One region of the Shewanella amazonensis SB2B genome, then DNA from elsewhere that is predicted to be linked to it. Evidence: riboswitches for the same ligand, from Rfam matches in the RefSeq annotation. Region 1 holds a riboswitch; the other holds the start of a gene.
What was found. Region 1 has a riboswitch for cobalamin ahead of SAMA_RS03995 (ABC transporter ATP-binding protein). Riboswitches for the same ligand answer to the same signal wherever they lie in the genome.
Positions count from the first base shown of each region.

Region 2: linked by a shared signal. The riboswitch ahead of SAMA_RS13785 (TonB-dependent receptor) and the one ahead of SAMA_RS03995 (ABC transporter ATP-binding protein) in region 1 are both predicted to bind cobalamin.

Region 1 is NC_008700.1:939,218-948,278, forward strand. It holds gene metH (methionine synthase) at 1-2,713, opposite strand, end outside; gene SAMA_RS03990 (histidine phosphatase family protein) at 2,995-3,714, shown strand; cobalamin riboswitch at 3,796-3,947, shown strand; gene SAMA_RS03995 (ABC transporter ATP-binding protein) at 4,047-4,862, shown strand; gene SAMA_RS04000 (FecCD family ABC transporter permease) at 4,877-5,902, shown strand; gene cobT (nicotinate-nucleotide--dimethylbenzimidazole phosphoribosyltransferase) at 5,912-6,946, shown strand; gene SAMA_RS04010 (adenosylcobinamide-GDP ribazoletransferase) at 6,960-7,742, shown strand; gene cobU (bifunctional adenosylcobinamide kinase/adenosylcobinamide-phosphate guanylyltransferase) at 7,739-8,284, shown strand; gene SAMA_RS04020 (cobyric acid synthase) at 8,288-9,061, shown strand, end outside.
Region 2 is NC_008700.1:3,148,625-3,157,685, forward strand. It holds gene SAMA_RS13770 (LysR family transcriptional regulator) at 1-26, shown strand, start outside; gene SAMA_RS13775 (HDOD domain-containing protein) at 114-842, opposite strand; gene SAMA_RS13780 (GDSL-type esterase/lipase family protein) at 1,001-1,597, opposite strand; gene SAMA_RS13785 (TonB-dependent receptor) at 1,680-3,620, opposite strand; cobalamin riboswitch at 3,709-3,838, opposite strand; gene SAMA_RS13790 (hypothetical protein) at 3,925-4,518, opposite strand; gene SAMA_RS13795 (DUF805 domain-containing protein) at 4,599-4,943, opposite strand; gene SAMA_RS13800 (MOSC N-terminal beta barrel domain-containing protein) at 5,151-7,001, shown strand; gene SAMA_RS13805 (methyl-accepting chemotaxis protein) at 7,058-9,061, opposite strand, start outside.

The DNA.
Region 1 (9,061 bases):
CGTATTCATCGTAGGTGGCCTTGATGGTAGCGGCGCGGGTCTCTTCGTTGATAAGCTTGCTCACCATGGGCACGGCGCGGGACGCATCGGGAATATAAATCGCGCCGTGGGGGTAGTGGGGCGCAATCTTGACCGCGGTATGGATTTTCGAGCAGGTGGCGCCGCCGATAATGGCGGGCAAGGTCAGGCCTTCACGCTCGAAGGTTTTGACGTTATGCACCATTTCATCGAGGCTTGGGGTAATGAGCCCCGACATGCCGATAATGTCGACCTGCTCTTTTTTGGCGACTTCGACGATTTTCTCCACCGGCACCATAACGCCCAGGTCAATCACCTCATAGCCGTTACAGGCGAGCACCACGCCAACAATGTTTTTGCCGATGTCGTGCACGTCGCCTTTTACCGTGACCATCAGCACCTTGCCGTTGCTCTGGCCGGCGACCTTTTCGGCCTCGATAAAGGGGTTTAAGTAGGCCACGGCCTTTTTCATCACCCGGGCGGATTTAACCACCTGGGGCAGGAACATCTTGCCCTCGCCAAAGAGATCGCCCACCACGTTCATGCCGTCCATCAGCGGGCCTTCAATCACATCCAGCGGACGGGTGGCCTGCTGACGGGCCTCTTCGGTGTCGGCGTCGATAAATTCGGTAATGCCTTTTACCAGCGCATGCTCAAGGCGCTTGTTCACCGGCAGGCTGCGCCACTGCAAATCTTCTTTTTTACCGGCGCCGCTGCCACCTCCGCCGCGATACTTTTCAGCAATCTCAAGCAGTTGCTCTGTGTTGGTAGAGTCTTCCACCGGGCAGGGCAGGTTAAGCACCACGGCCTCGACCCGCTCTTTAAGCTCGGCCGGAATGTCATCGTAAATCGCCAGTTGCCCCGCATTCACAATGCCCATGTCCATGCCTTCTTTGATGGCATGGTAGAGGAACACGGCGTGGATGGCCTCGCGCACCGGGTTGTTGCCACGGAACGAGAAGGACACGTTGGACACGCCGCCGGAAATCATCGCATGGGGCAGGGTGGCCTTGATGTCGCGCACCGCCTCGATAAAGTCCACCGCGTAGTTGTCGTGCTCTTCGATGCCGGTAGCCACGGCAAAAATGTTGGGGTCGAAGATAATGTCTTCCGGCGGGAAGCCGACTTTATCGACCAGAATGCGGTAGGCGCGGGTACAGATTTCAATTTTACGGGCGCGGGTGTCGGCCTGGCCGGTTTCATCGAAGGCCATGATGATGGCGGCGGCGCCGTAGCGCTTCACAAGGGTGGCCTGCTCGATAAACTTGGCTTCACCTTCTTTGAGGGAGATGGAGTTAACGATGCACTTGCCCTGCACGCACTTAAGGCCTGCCTCGATGACTTCCCACTTGGAGGAGTCAATCATGATGGGCACCTTGCTGATTTCAGGCTCGGAGGCGACCAGATTCAAAAAGGTGGTCATCACCTCTTCGCCGTCCAGCATGCCCTCATCCATGTTGATGTCGATGATTTGGGCGCCGTTTTCCACCTGATCCCGGGCCACATCCAGCGCGGTCTCGTATTGGCCTTCTTTAATCAGCTTCAGGAATTTGGCTGAGCCAGTGACGTTGGTGCGCTCACCCACGTTTACAAAGAGACTGTCGGCACTGATGGTGAGCGGTTCAAGCCCAGCCAGACGGCAGGCCACCGGCAGCTCAGGCAGCTTGCGCGGCGCGTGCTTTTCAACGGCTTCGCGGATAACCCGGATATGGTCCGGGGTGGTGCCGCAGCAGCCGCCGACTATGTTGAGCATGCCTTCGATGGCCCACTGCACTATGATGTCGGCCATTTCTTTTGGCGTTTCATCGTAGCCACCGAACTCGTTCGGCAGACCGGCGTTGGGGTGGGCCGACACATAGCATTCGCTGATGCGCGAGAGTTCTTCCACGTAGGGGCGCAGTTCTTTTGGCCCCAGGGCACAGTTAAGGCCCATGCTGATGGGCTTGATATGGCGCAGCGAATTGTAAAAGGCTTCGGTGGTCTGGCCGGTCAGGGTGCGGCCGGAGGCATCGGTAATGGTGCCGGAAATCATCACCGGCAGGCGCAGACCAACCTCATCGAAGATGGATTCGATGGCAAACAGCGCCGCCTTGGCGTTCAGGGTATCGAAAATGGTTTCCACCATGATGATATCGGCGCCGCCTTCAATCAGGGCTGCGGTGGACTCGCGGTAGGCGGTTACCAGATCATCGAAGTGGATATTGCGGTAGCCCGGGTCATTCACATCCGGGCTGATGGAGCAGGTGCGGTTGGTGGGGCCAAGTACCCCGGCCACATAGCGGGGGATGCCGGTTTGGGCCTCCACTTCATCGGCCACTTCACGGGCGATGCGGGCACCAACAAGGTTTATCTCGGCCGAGAGCGACTGCATGTCGTAGTCGGCCATGGCCACAGTGGTGGCGTTAAAGGTGTTGGTTTCGATGATATCGGCACCGGCCAGCAGATACTCGCGGTGGATGCCCTTGATTATCTCTGGCTGGGTGAGTACCAGGAGGTCGTTATTGCCTTTAACGTCGCAGTGCCAGTCGGCAAAGCGGCTGCCGCGGTAGTGTTCTTCCTCCAGTTTGTGGCCCTGGATCATGGTTCCCATGGCGCCGTCGAGGATAAGAATGCGGGTGGAGAGATCCTCGTTCAGTCGCTGTTGACGGCTCTGGGCAAGCGCCTTGGTCGCCTGGGATAACACTGGAGTTGCCATAAAAACACCTGCAAAGTACAAAAAGTGACTGTCCTGTGTAGCCTAAGCCGGGTTGATGCCGCTGGAAAGGTAAAACCGGAACGGCGCCCGCTTAATTTGATTTGGACATTTATACGTATAGACGTCCATAATACGCGAAACTTGGCTTTCGGGGCAAGCGAGCGGTTCAGTGACAAGTGAGTGGCTCAGGTACAAGCGAGGCGCTGATGCCAGTACTCGGTCGGGGTATGGCCAGAAAGAGGCCGCTACAGGACGCAGATGTAAACTCGGGGTGGAGCAAGATGCACAGGCAAGATACGGATGCTGTGGTAGCTGCGGAAAAGGACAACGCCAAAGTTCACGGTGATGCACGTGACGACAACAGCCATGTGGAGATGCCGTCCCGGGACATTATTTTCTGGCGCCATGGTCAGTGTGAAGATGGCGCCGTGCTGCGGGGCCGAAGCGATGCCCTGCCCAGTGAAAGTGCCCTCAGCGCCATTGCCAATAAGGCCCGTGACATGGCGGTACCTGCCAGAATCATCTCATCGCCCTTGCAGCGCTGCGCGCGGCTTGCACAAGCCTTGCGGACAGAAATACAGGCCGCCCATCCCGAGGCTAATCCACCAGACATACTTATCGAGCCGCAACTGACCGAAATGGATTTTGGTGTCTGGGATGGTCAGCCCATAGCACAGCTCTGGCAGACGGCTCCCATGGAAGCCTGGTGGCAAGACCCCTGGGCGATAACGCCCGAGGGCGGCGAACCCATGCTTGCCTTTGAGGCCAGGGTGGCCGATGCCCTGCAAGGGCTGCTGGCACAGGCGCCGCTTAATGATGCCAGTCCGCTGTGGGTGGTGACCCATGGCGGCGTTATCCGCTCCTTGATGGCCGCTATTTTGGGGGCAGAGCGGGCAGCGGGTTTTTATCGGGCGCTGGAGCTGGATTACGGCGCCCGGGTGCACACCCGCTGGTATTGGACCGACAGCGGCTGGCAGGGGCGTTTACTCTGGGGCGGCTGAGGGTATTGCGCTTAACCAAGTCTTTTGGCCCTTTACCAGGTCGGTGAAAGGTTTGATAATCTGCGGGCCGGAGTTATTGCTCCGGTCATTCACGCCAGGGGTGTCGGGGGCCAAGCCAACCCGACATGAAAAGGGAACCGGGGACATACCATAAGGTATCAGCCCGGACTGTGCCCGCAACTGTGAGGGGGAATACCCCGAGTCAGGATACCTGCCCCTGTGCCTCTTTTATTTTCCCTGTCCGGGCGGGTTACCCGGTGGAGTGATATGAGCCACATTGCCATGCCCGTTCCCCAGTGGGAACCCGGGCACTTGTTGTATGGGGTCACACCATGACCCCGGCCATCGAAGTCAGCAACCTCTGCTGGCGGGTAGCTGAGCGGCCGCTGCTGGACGGCGTGAGCTTTGCCCTGTCCGGAAACGGCATGTACGGGGTGATTGGCCCCAATGGTGCCGGAAAGTCATCCTTGCTGCGTTGTCTGTACCGGTTTATTCGCCCGGACAGCGGCACCATACTGCTCAATGGTCAGGATATTCATCTCTATTCCCGGCGCAGCTTTGCCCGCGCTGTTGCCGTGGTGCCTCAGGAATTGCCTGCGCTGTTTGATCTCTCAACCGAGGCCGTGGTTGCCATGGGGCTTATCCCCCACAAGGGCTGGCTTGCTGCCGACAGCGCCGCCGATAAGGTGAATATTGCGGCCGCGCTGGCGGAAGTCGGGCTCGAAGGATACGGCCGCCAACCCTTTGGCAAGCTGTCCGGTGGTGAAAAACAGCGGGCGCTCATTGCCCGGGCGCTGGTGCAAAAACCGCAGTTTCTTATCCTGGATGAACCCACGAGCCACCTGGATGTGCGTTTTCAAATCGAAGTGCTGGAACTTCTCAAGCGCCTGGATATCTGTGTGATTTGCACCATTCACGACCTGAACCTGGCCAGTGCCCTGTGCGATGAACTGCTGCTGATGTCCCGTGGCCGCCTTGAGGCTTCGGGCTCGCCTGCTGAGGTGCTTACCGAGACCATGCTTGCTTCGGTATTTGGGGTGTGCACTACAGTTAAGCCTCATCCCCAGCATGGTCGCCCGCTCATCCATTACTACTATGGCTATAACGGCCGCACCGCCTCCCAAGAAAAAGAAGAGGTGAGCCTGTGACCGCCCTAAAAGCCATGTTAACCCCCCTTGGTCGCCGGGAGCTGATGGTGCTGGCGCTTATTCTGGCCTGTCTGTTATCGCCTGTGCTGGCCAGTATTTTTGGTGCCGTGGATATCAGCTTTCGTGAGGCCATGTCGGTCTACCTGCATAGTCTCATTGGCGAGCGTCCCACCGATGTGGCCTACCTCGACAGCCGTATCCTGCTGGAGCTGAGGTTGCCGCGCATACTCCTGGCCTTTGTGTGCGGCGCCGGATTGGCGCTGTCTGGCTGGGCGCTGCAACTGGTGACCCGAAATCCGCTGGCAGACCCTTATCTTTTTGGGATCAGTGCCGGTGCCAGCCTGGGGGCAATTGTGGTACTCAGCCTTGGAATTACCCATGGGGTACTGCTCGCCATCGGTCTGCCGCTGGGGGCCTTTATCGGTGCTAGTGCCTCGGTATTGGTGGTGCTTACCCTCAGTGGCTTTGGGCTGCAAAGCCAGGTTGAGCGAATGCTGCTTTCCGGGGTCGCCACCTCCTTTTTATTCGGCGCCCTTGGCAGTTTGCTTCTATATTTTTCAAGCCCCCAGGTAACTGCGTCGGTGATATTCTGGAGTCTGGGCAGCTTTGCCCGTGCAGCATGGGATCTGCTCTGGTTACCCTGGTTGGTGTTTGGCGGATTTGTGGCCTTTTTGCTGCTGGTCAGGCGCCAGCTTTTTGCACTCAGCGCCGGTGATGAAACCGCCCACGCCCTGGGCGTTTCAGTGGCTAAGCTTCGCATTATCAGTTTGCTGATGTGCTCATTGATGACCGCCGTGCTGGTAGCCAGCTGTGGCGGCATTGGTTTTGTGGGACTGATGATCCCCCACATCGCCAGATTGCTGTTTCCGGGCAGCCAGTCGCTGCTGATTGTGGCCATGCTGGGTGGGCTTTTTATGGTGTGGGTTGATGTGATGACCCGCAGTTTACTGCCGCCGCAGGAGTTGCCTGTGGGGGTGATTACTGCCGTGGTTGGCAGTGTGTTTTTCCTGATGCTGCTCTTTGGCCGCAGGAGTGAATAAGGATATTGGATGTTTGATATAGCTCCCGTCAGCCGCGAACGGGATGAGCAAATCCAGGCGTGCATCGACGATAAAACCAAGCCAAGAGGTGCACTTGGGGCGCTGGAGCCTCTGGCGGCGCACCTGGCAAGGCTTTTGGGTGAGGCGCCGGAAATTGGCCGGCCTGCCATGTTGGTATTTGCCGCCGACCACGGTATTGCCAGTGCCGGTGTATCCATTGCACCGCCGGAGGTAACCGGCCAGATGGTGGCCAACTTTGCCGCCGGGGGCGCCGCCATCAATGTGTTTTGCCGCCAGCTCGGTTGGCAGCTTGAAATCATCGACGCCGGTATGCTCAGCGCACCGCCAAGGGAAATGGGCGTGACAGATTGTCGCCTCGGCGCAGGCACGGGCCCCATTCACAAGCGCGCCGCCATGACCCTTGGACAGGTTGAGCATGGCTTGGCCTTTGGCCGTGAAAGGGTGCGCTCGCACCACGCCGAAGGCACCAATCTCATCGGACTGGGGGAAATGGGAATAGGCAATACCTCGAGCGCCGCAGCAGTGATGGCAGCCTTGATGGGGCTTGAAGCCAAAGACTGTGTTGGCCGCGGTACCGGCGTGGACGCGGCCACACTTAAGCGCAAGCAGATGCTGGTGGAGCAGGCGCTCTTGTTGCACCTGGATATGCTCACCAGCCCGGAGTCTGTCCTTGCCTGTGTGGGCGGCTTTGAAATAGTCGAGATGACCGGCGCCATCCTCGGAGCGGCTGAGCTGGGGATCCCCGTGTTGGTGGACGGCTTTATTGCCACCACGGCCGCACTCGCAGCGGTGAAGATGTTCCCCCAAAGCCGTGAATATCTTATCTTTGCTCATCGCTCGGCAGAGCGTGCCCATGGGCTGATGCTGGCGCATATGGAGGCTGAGCCGTTACTGAGCCTGGATATGCGTCTCGGTGAAGGTACAGGGGCGGCATTGGCCTTGCCACTGGTGCAGGCAGCGGCCAATTTTTATCGTGAGATGGCGAGCTTCAGCGACGCCGGAATTACAGATGTAACGCCTTAGGGCGGGAGCAGTTATGTCGACCTTTAAGCGTGAACTTGAGTTGTTTTTGTTGGCGCTCACCTTTTTTACCCGCATTCCTGTGCCGGTAAAACTCGATTACAGCGGCGAAGGGTTAAACCGTGCCAGTCGTTACTTTGGCCTGGTGGGCACTCTGGTGGGGTTGATTGCTGCCCTGGTGTTTTACCTGACCCAGTTTATCTTTCCTGCCTCGGTGGCCGTGGTGCTGGCCATGATTGCCACCGTCTTGCTCACCGGCGGTTTCCATGAAGATGGCCTTGCCGATACCGCAGACGGATTTGGCGGTGCCTTCGAGCGGGAACGTAAGCTCGAAATCATGAAAGACAGCCGGGTCGGTTCCTATGGTTCACTGGCGCTGATGTTGGCGTTGCTGCTGAAGTTTCAGCTGTTAAGCGAACTGGCACTCTATTCAGTTTCAAGTGTTGCCGGTGGCCTGGTGTTGGGGCATACCTTAAGCCGTGCCTTCGCCGCCAGTATCATTTTCAACCATACCTATGTGCGAGAAGATGCAGAGAGCAAAGCCAAGCCGCTGGCTCAGTCGATGCACTGGGATGAAGTGCTGTTTTTAGTGCTCAGCGCCGGGGTGATTTGCCTGCTGCTCACCGGTGTGGGCGCAACCCTGGTGATACTCGTTACCCTCTTTGTGGCCCGCAGCCTGCTTGCCCGTTGGCAGTCACGCCATATCGGCGGCTATACGGGCGACACGCTTGGTGCCTGTCAGCAGATTCTCGAACTGGTGGTCTATCTGGTGCTCTTACTGCTCTGGAGCCAGTCATGATCCATCTGGTTCTCGGTGGTGCCCGCAGTGGCAAGAGTCGTTTTGCCGAGACCCAGATTGCCCGGGCTTCACTTCAGGGCATTTATCTTGCCACGGCCACGGCGGGGGATGATGAGATGTCGGCCCGTATCGCCCGTCATCAAAGAGACAGGGCAGAGGCATCATGCCAGTGGCAACTTATCGAAGCCCCGCTGGACTTGGCTTCGCAGCTCAATGCCCTGTCCGGGGAGACGCGCCCGGTATTGATAGACTGCCTGACTTTATGGCTGACCAATCACCTGATGGCAGATCCTCAGAAGATGGCCGAGGCCCGCCATGAGCTGCTGACAGCCGTTGCGGATTTTCGTGGCCAGCTGTGGCTGGTCAGTAACGAAGTGGGCTCAGGCATAGTGCCCCTGGGTGAACTCAGTCGCCAGTTTGTGGACGAATCGGGTTGGCTCAATCAGGCCATTGCCGCTATCGCAGACAGGGTGACTCTGGTGGTGGCCGGGCTGCCACTGGCGCTGAAAGGCATAGCCGTCAACGCTGAAGTGGGAGCATAACCTATGGGCTTTTCTACGCTGATGATCCAGGGCACGGCCTCGGATGCCGGTAAAACCACGCTGGTCGCCGGGTTGTGTCGCCTGCTCGCCAGACAAGGCCTGAAGGTCGCACCGTTCAAACCGCAGAATATGGCCCTCAACAGTGCAGTGACCGAAGACGGTGGCGAGATAGGCCGCGCTCAGGCGTTGCAGGCGGCCGCCTGTGGGCTGAAACCCCATACCGATTTTAATCCCATATTGCTCAAGCCGGGCTCAGACACCCGGGCGCAGGTTATCGTACACGGCAAGGCGCTCACGTCCCTCGAAGCATCGGCTTTTTTCGGTCCCGAGGGTAAGGGATACAAGGCCATTGCCATCGAGGCGGTGCTGGAATCTTACAATCGCCTCAAGCAGTCTTTCGATTATCTTCTTGTGGAGGGCGCCGGCAGCCCTGCCGAAATCAACCTGCGGGAAAACGACATCGCCAACATGGGCTTTGCCGAAGCGGTGGACTGCCCGGTGATTTTGGTGGCCGATATCGACAAGGGCGGTGTATTTGCCCAGCTGGTTGGGACCCTGGCGCTCTTGTCTGAATCTGAGCAGGCGCGTATCAAGGGCTTTGTGATTAACCGTTTTCGCGGTGATATCAACCTGCTGCAACCTGGGCTGGATTGGCTTGAGGCCCATACCGGCAAACCCGTGCTGGGTGTGGTGCCCTATTTACATAATCTGTTGCTGGACGCCGAAGATGCCTTGGTGCCCTACCAGCAGGCCGGTGCCGATTCCGGGGCCCGGTTT
Region 2 (9,061 bases), 2.1 Mb from region 1:
AAGGTCTGGCTCGCCAATCACAGTAAGCTCGTCTTATACACGGCATGACTCAACAATCGCCCATATAAAAAACGCCTGCAACTGCAGGCGTTTTTTATATCCAACTCAGTAAATTACAGTGGATTGAGCAGCAAGCCGCGCATCGATAACACCCGGCGCAGCACGAGACCTGCCGAGTTGGGGTTGCGGGTCTGGCGCAGGTTGTGAGCAATCATAAACTCTTCTTTGAGCTCTTCGTCGAGGCCGAGTGAATCAAAGGCTTCCAGCGTCAGAGTTTGCTGTTGGGTATCTATGATTTGCTTGATGATGCCCAGGGGGAATGACTCATCCGATTCGGCATTGAGATACGCAAAGGCCGTCAGTGCGATCATCTGCCCAAACACACTGAAGAGCGCCAGAGTCTGAACCTCGTCCGGGTCAATGTTGTTGCTCACCAGATCTTTAAGGCTATCCACCGCCGATGCGGCAATGCTTTCTGTCAGGCGCCAATAACCCAATACCAGCTTTTTATAGGGCTGCGGCAGCTCATCGAGGCGTTCTTTCAAATAAAAGCTGAAGGCGTAGCGGTAGATGTTCACTTGCCCCAAACGGATAAGCGCATCCTTCAGGCTGCGGTTTTTACTGTTATGGGCGCCACCCACGTGCGCGGTGGTGCTTCGCCACAATAAGTGTGCCGCCAGTGCCGGATCGCTGGAGACAATATCCACCACATTACGCACATCACCATCGGCAAGGATGGCCTTCTTCAGTGGAATGAGAATTCCCCTGCGGCCTAATACCTGCTCTTCATTGGCGATGATCGCCCTGATTTGAGAAAAAACCTGATGCTCAAGCTCAGTCATGAAACTAACCTATTTTTGTCCGGGCAATCAAAAAGGGACTCAAGTTTGGCCTTAGCAATAAACCCGCCCTGGCTGCTATTACCGGGGAATTTACCCATAAAATCCTGCCCATGGTCAAGCTGATTTCCGTCCGTTTCAGCAATTTTCAGAAAGCGGCCTTAAAAGGCTCCACTCTCGCTCGCAAGCTGGTAAATTTCTTCCGCCAAAAGCTGATATCCGGCGTCATTTAAATGAACTGTGTCCGATTTCATGGCGCTTTGTGACAGGAGCTGCGGTAGCGTATCCTCAAGCAGTGGCAGGGAAAATTGCTCAGCCAGTTCCTGATACAAGGGTAAAGGGGATAAAAACACCTTTCGGTCTGGTACAGCAATCAAAAGCACAGGCACCTGCCTTCCCTGAGCTTCCCTAATCATAGCTTCCAAATTGCGCTTAAGCTGTGCTTTATCCTGATTTCTGAGGATATCATTGCCACCTTCCAGCAAGATAAGCAGATCCGGTTGGGTTTCATCAAGCAATTCAGCCAGTCGAGCCAGACCTTCGGTGGTTGTTTCCCCCGATACCCCGGCGTTAATCACGTCACAGTCGCACAGACGGGAAAGGTGGGCTGGATAGTCCATGCCGTCACTGGCACCAATACCAAAAGTTAAACTGTCACCGAAGGCCAAAATGCGGGCATTTTCACCCAGAAAAGGCAATCTCGGCCCGCCGCAGGCCGATAAAAACAGCAGGATAAAAAACACTGACAGAATACGCACTTTTTACTCCCCGGACTAATGCGTCTGTTATCGCCCAAAAAAAAGCCGGACACAAGTCCGGCTTTTCAATTTCAGTGGCTTATCAGTATTTCAGTCCCAGTGTCAGGCTCACTTTGCGACCTTCGCCTGGATAATATCCATTACCCCAATCACTGTAGAAGCCTGAGGCCGCGTACGTTTCATCAAACAGGTTATCCAGTCTCAGCGTCGCAATCAGGGCATCCTTACGGAAACTCACTGCGGCATTGGTCAGCCAAAAGGCATCCATCTGCTCGCCCATATTGGCGTTGTCACCTTCAACAAAACGCTCACCCGTGTAGGCGGCATCTACGTAGGCCGACCAATACTCGGCAAACTGAGCTGACACATACATACGGCCACTGTGTTCGGCGACCCAGGACAACGCCTTGCCATCATTCAGCCCGGCAGTAAATTCAGCATCCGTGTATTGGTAATCTATGCCCAGGCTGATGGTGTCATTCAGCTGCCAGTCCCAGTCCAACATGGCACCATAACGGCGCGACTCATCGGCGTTGATATTGGCACCCGGGAAATAGCCCCCCACCGGAGTGTCGGCGCTGGGATCAAACACAATTTCATCTTCCAGGCTTAAACGGTAGAGACTGAGGCGCAATGCCTGCTGAGCACCCTGATAATCCCAGCCGGCTTCATAGCTTCGGCCTGTTTGGGGTCTCAGACTGGCCTGACTGGTGTAGGCCTGCTCATCTACCTTGGCAAAACGGAAGTTATCTTCGGCGCGCAAGTAGAATCTGTGTCCCTGCACGGGGCGATAATTTAATCCAAGCTCAAGCGCATGGGCGTCGTTATCCAGCTTGCCACCCAGAGGGAAAGTACTCTGATCGCGAATTTCATCCTGAACTTCGGCATAACGCCCACCCACCACGTAACTCAGCGACTTGGTCAAAGGTACTGATGCCTGAGCAAAAGCAGCCCAATGCTCTTGGGTGTTGCCGCGTTCCATATAAGCCGAAGTAAATTCTGACTCGCCACGAGACAGGTCCACACCTGTTACCAACTTGAGTTCGCCCGCCTCTGTCTGGTAGCGGCCAATCGCTTTGGGAGTCAGGCTGATGAGTTGACGCTCGGTTTCGCCCGCGCCGCCCCAACTGATGTAATTCACTTGGGTATCACTGGCATCGAAGTCGGCAGCCAGGGTCCAATGTTCGGTCAGACTGTGCTCGTATCCCAATCGGCCGGCCTTGGTCAGGTTGTGCTGATAGTCGCTGCTGTTGGCAGCATTCGCCTGGCGGGGATTGGCGGCAAGCTCCTCTGCGGTGAGTGAACCTGCAAGTTCGCGGTCGTCATCATAATAGGAAGCTTCAGCAAAGAAGCGCTGCCCATCGCCACGGTATTCGATGCGGCCCAGCACTGAGCCAGACTCACTGACGGCATGGTCACGATAGTTGTCGCTCTTATCGAAGTTACCACCCACGAAGAGATTCCAGCGTTCATTCAGCGCCGCCGAAACATCCATAGCTGTGCCAAGGGTGCCGAAACTGCCACCGGTGAGCGAGGCGCCGCCGGTGTTTTCCTGACTGCGCCTGGTGATGATATTGATGACGCCGCCAACGGCCTGATCGCCATAGAGCACACCGGCGCTGCCGGAGAGCACTTCAATGCGTTCTATCTGACTCAGGGACACGGCATTGAGGCTGGGCGCTGCTATATCAATATTGTTGAGACGGCGACCATCCACCAGCACCAGGGTGTTGTTGGCTGCCTGGCCAGCACTAAAGCCGCGCATGGCCAAGACTGGCCCTGTGCCGCTGTCGCTTATCTGGATGGCACTCTGACCACGCAGCAATCCGGCAAGGCTGGTTGCACCGCTCAAGGCAATGTCTTCTGCGGTAATCACAGCAACATTCGCGGCAATATTCAGGGGGGTATCGGCCTGACGGCCAATGACCACCAGATGTTCATCCACACTGCTCTGTGCTGAGGCGAAAGATGACAGCAGGCTTGTGGCCAGTGCCAATGAAATCAAAGAAGGTTTGGTACCCATTTTCCTTACACTCCATCAAGGGAAACGGGGCATGAGTCATCGACATGCCAAAAGCTGCCGCTGTTGCGGATCTGCCCACCGAAATCCGCCACTATACCTGATTTGGGCCGGTCTCCGGACTTAGATGCCTGGCATCATTACCGTTGCGGGGGCAGTGTCGGATTTACACCGACTTCCCGATTCTCCCGCCGATGCGGGCACCCAAAAGGCTGACAATAAAGAGGCCGTCACTCTTGGACGGCCGCGCATTATAGACGTCTAAACGTATAAAAGTCTAATGCCTTTGTCTCGTGCGGGGGACAGTTCAATTGAGGCGCAGAGGCAACACAGAGGCAATAAATTCGCTGTGATTGGCAGGTGTAAGCGGAATATTCTGCCCTGCAAACACGTCGCCGCGCATGGATTTATGCATCAGCACCAGTTGCCCGGGGCGGCTCACCACCCGGTAATAACCGACTTCCCCTTCAGGCGTGGAAAAAAACAGTCGCGACTCTTCCATCGATACGTGCTGATTGGGCATACGGCTGCACCCCAGAATGGCGTGAAAGCCTGGATGGCCGTCGGTATCAACATCACCCAACTTTTCGTAGGACACTTCGCCCTCGCAGCTGCCCTGATATTGCATGGCGAGGCCATCGAGAAACACTTCCGCAGCGGGGGAGTCATCACTCAATTTAAAGCTTTGAACACAAATAAGCCCGCCCCATTGATTGAGATTTTCCTGGGCCGGTACAAATTCGGCACTCACCATATCCGCCCTGTTTTCACTGGCGGCCAATTTCCATCCCGAAGGTAATTCAAACGAAAAAGGCTTACCAAAGAGCGACAGTTCCTGAGTTTGCGCAAGGACGCCTGTGGCGGGCAGCAGCCCAAGAAGAAGGAGTAAATAGCGATTCATAATCAGCTTCCGTGAAATGTCATACCGTAACATCCTGAAACGGCTTTGAGATACGGGGAGGAAAGCCTCCCCACTGACTATCAGGCAAAGGCCTTTGGGTTTTCACCGTAGTCATTTTCGTCCTGACTGTCCTGGCAGTAGAACACTATGAGAACGATGATACCGATAATTGGGATAAGCGCGATAAGCTGCCACCAGCCGCTGCGGCCGGTATCATGCAAACGACGGGCACCAATGGCCAGTGATGGCAACAAAATGGCCAATGAATAAAGGCTGCTAATCAGCATGCTGCCAAGGGCCATATCCACCAGATTCAGCACCACACTGACAATCAGGTTGAACAGAATGAACATCCAATATTCTTTGCGACGGGCACGCCCCGTGAAGTCTGCGTATTTTTTCCAGGCGCCAATGTAATATTCCATGGTTTCTCCTTAAAGCCGGGTGACAACACCCAAATTACCGCACAGAGTGCGAATTTGTCCTTATGATTCATTAGCCTGCTATCGACAAGCGCAGTTACTTTACCACAGCAACGGGCATTGAGAAGCATGAAAAGCACTTGGGTACTGGCCTGAGAAGTAACCACATGGTTATAGTGTCGCTATTTGCCAGCGACAGGGAGACGGCAAATGGCGAAACTCAGCGCAATTCATATCTATCCGGTTAAATCCATGGGCGCGCAGTCACTTCATCAGGCAAGGGTTTGCCCGGAGGGACTGGCGGGAGACCGACGCTTTATGGTGATAAAACCCAGCGGCGATTTCATTACGGCCCGCACGCATCCCGCGCTGCAACTGATAACGCCTTTGGGCCAGGACGAAGATATTCACGCCGGACGCCTTCGGCTCTCTTATCCCGGCCAGCCGGATCTGACTCTCGATGTCTGCGAGTTTGAAAAAGCCCCGGTGAAAACCCAGGTCTGGAAAGACGGCTTCGAGGCGCTGTCTATCCACGCCCAGGCCGATACCTGGATCTCTACCTTGCTGGGCGAACCCGCCCGGCTTATCTGGCTTGGTGAAACCTCCAATCGCTTTCGTGAAAAACTCGACACCCGTGTCAGCTTTGCCGATGGCTATCCTCTGCTGCTCATCAGCGAGGCCTCGTTGGCCGACCTGAACCTGCGCGCCGATGCAATCAGCCGGATGAGCCAGTTTCGCACCAATCTGGTGGTATCAGACACAGAAGCCTTTGCCGAAGACGGCTGGAAACGCATTCGGATCGGTGAAGTGGAGTTTTTACTGGCCAAACCCTGCAGTCGTTGTGTAATGACCACCATTATTCCCGGTACCGATAGATTCCATCCTCAGGGAGAGCCGCTCGCCACCCTGAGCAAGTTTCGTAAAACCCAGCAAGGTGATGTCAATTTTGGCCAAAACCTGATTGCGCTCAATGAAGGCATCATTCACGAAGGCGACGATGTTGTGATTCTTGAGGAGCAGCCGGGTGAGCACTACCCCAACCGGGCACCGGCTAAACGCAGTCTGCGTCTGATAACCAAAGAGCCTATTGCCAAAGACTTTATGGGCTTGAGTTTTGAAGCAGCCGATGGCAAGCCACTGCCAACCTTCTTACCAGGCCAGCATCTGGTGTTCGCCTTTGATATTAACGGCACCCGCCATATTCGCCGCTACAGCCTCACCCATGCACCGTCAGAGGGGAACTATCATATTGGCGTAAAACGCACCCGGGACGGCCTGATTTCCAACTGGCTGCACGATGAACTCACGGTTGGTGACACAGTGCTTTGCAGCCGTCCCGAAGGCCGATTTATCCCCAAAGCCGGGTACCCCTTGCTGCTTATCAGTGCCGGCTCCGGCGTCACTCCCATGCTCGCCATGGTCAGAACCGCTCTGGCGCTTGGCAAACTCAAAGGTGTTTCTCTGCCACTTGCCCATATTCACTTTATCCACCAGTGTCGCAGCGAAGACGATATCCCCTGCCATAAAAGCCTTGAGGATTTCGTCGCCGCCGGTATGACCCTGGAGCTTAATCTGACAACGCCTGGCATCGAATGGAAAGGCAATCAGGGGCGTGTCAGCGCCTCACAGTTGGCCGCAGTGCCTTTACTCGCTGAACGCGATGCCTTTATCTGTGGCCCCAGCGGTTTTATGCAAACAGTGGAGGGAATGCTGACACAAGGCGGCATGGTGACAAGCCAAATTCACTGCGAAAGTTTCGGTGGATTAACCAGCGTCGAAGCAAGACCACCAGAACAGCTCAAGATCCAGATAGGTGAGAAAGGCTTTGTGGGCGATAACCAACAAAGTCTGCTCACCCAGGCAGAAGCTCAGGGTATCAAGCTGCTGTGGTCGTGCCGTGCGGGCATTTGCGGCAGCTGTAAATGCAAGCTCACCGCCGGGGAAGTGCACCAACCCAAGGCGGAGGCCCTCTCTGATGCCGAACGCGAGCAGGGCATCATTCTGGCATGCTGCGCAACGCCATTAACAGATGTCAGCCTGGAACCTCTGGACAGCGTTTAATACCCAGTAGATAAAAAGGCTGCCATAGGCAGCCTTTTTATCAGGTTTAGCATTATTCAGGTGCGCAGCTTGGCCAGCTGACTCTCCTGCCTGCCAACCAACTTGGCCAGGCTTTCACTGCTCTCCCGCGCCTTACCGGCCAAATCCATCAGCTCTGCCGCCGAGTCTGAGATCCCCGTGATGTTGCGGCTCACCTCTTCGGTGACGGCACTTTGTTCCTCCGCAGCCGTGGCAATTTGGGTCACCTGATTGGAGATTTCATTGATACCCGCCACCATCACCGACAGAGCCTCAAACGCCTGCTCGGTTTGCGCCACCGCCTGCTCAGCAAGGCCGACCCCTTTATCGATAATCCCGGAAGCCCCTTTCACTTCCTGTTCCAACGCATCGATAAGCCGACTGATATCATCGGTGGAAGCCTGGGTTTTGGAGGCAAGTGAACGCACTTCATCGGCCACCACAGCAAAGCCCCTGCCCTGCTCTCCGGCGCGGGCCGCTTCGATGGCCGCGTTGAGCGCCAGCAGGTTTGTCTGGGCTGCAATGGCACTGATCACTTCCAATATTTTGCTGATATTGGTGCTGCTTTCTGCCACCTTGCCCACCGCTATCTTGGCTTGCAGCGACTCCTTGGACATGGTGCTCACAAGAGAAACCGCCTGAGTCAAACTGTCCTGACTCACCTTAACCTGCGAGGCCATGGCGGCCGACTCGCTGGCCGTTTGCTCAGATGCCTTAGCCACTTCATGGGCGGTATGGCTCATCTCATTAACGGCGGTCACCACACTCTCGATTTCACTGTATTGCCGATTAACACTTTGCTTGGTTTCCTCGGCAATCCGGGCCGTTGCCTGGCTTTCATTGCGGGATTCTGTTGCGACCTTTTTCAATTCACTGATAAGTCCGTGAAGCTTACCGATAAACGCATTAAACCCATTGCCCAGGGCAATCAGCTCTGCGTGTTCATCCACTTTCAGGCTTTGGGTTAAATCCCCCTCAGCACTGGCCAACTGACTGACCCGCTGCTGAATTTGCTGGATAGGCGCCACCACGCTGCGAATAAAAAGAGCGATAAGAATCACAGCCACAGCGGCAATACCAATACCCAGCAGCAACACAAAGCGCCCCAGGCTGGCTGCCATGGCCTGCATGCTCCCCTCAACCTGTTCAGCACTGGCCAACGCTATCTGCCTTGGCACTTCGATAGCAAGCAGCCACTGACTGCCAGAGAGCGGAATATTGATGGGATAGGCCACTATCATGCTGCTGTCGTTAAGCAGGTAACCATCTCCCTTGCCCAGACCCAGAATTTGGTTGGCGAGAGACTTGTCGATTGCCTCTCCGAGCGGCCTGGCTTTTTTGTCATAGTGGCTCGCGGCCACAATCAGCCCCTTGGTGGACAGCAAGGTCACCTTGGCCTGGCCCTGATAGAGACTTGCCGACAATTCCTCAATCATTTTTTGAAACACGGGCAGGTTCAAATCCACACCGACCACACCGCGAAAACGGCCACCCCGAACAATGGGTACGGTCAATGAAGTCATCAGCATGTTGTTGCCGGGGGTGATTTCGTAGAGATAGGGCTCCATCAGGCAGGGTTTTTGGGTGTCTTTGGCACACAGATACCACTCAGCTTCCCGCAGACCAAATTCGTTGAGGGTATCGGCGTATTTTTCATTGGCATCATCCACCTGAGACTGGGTCTGACTGCCATCATCGTTGCGATAAAAGTACACCTCGAGCGTTCCCACGCCCTCAACCGAGTGCATCAGACCGGGTGCCGTAAATTCACTGTCTCGGCCATCGAAACCATTGGGTTCGAACTGTGCATACATGGAGGAAATCTGGCGATTTTTCTGCAGCACAGCGCCCACGGCATCCTGAACGGTTTCACGATTCATCCGTCCGACCAGCGCATCGTTTTCCATCATGGCACTGAAGGAATAGGGGATACGGTAGGCCTCGTTGATAAAGGCCGCGACCTTTTCACCATAGCGCCCGGCGCTGGCAGTCAATTTGGTTCGTATTTCATCATTCAGCGCTGTGTCGACCTCAACGAAGAG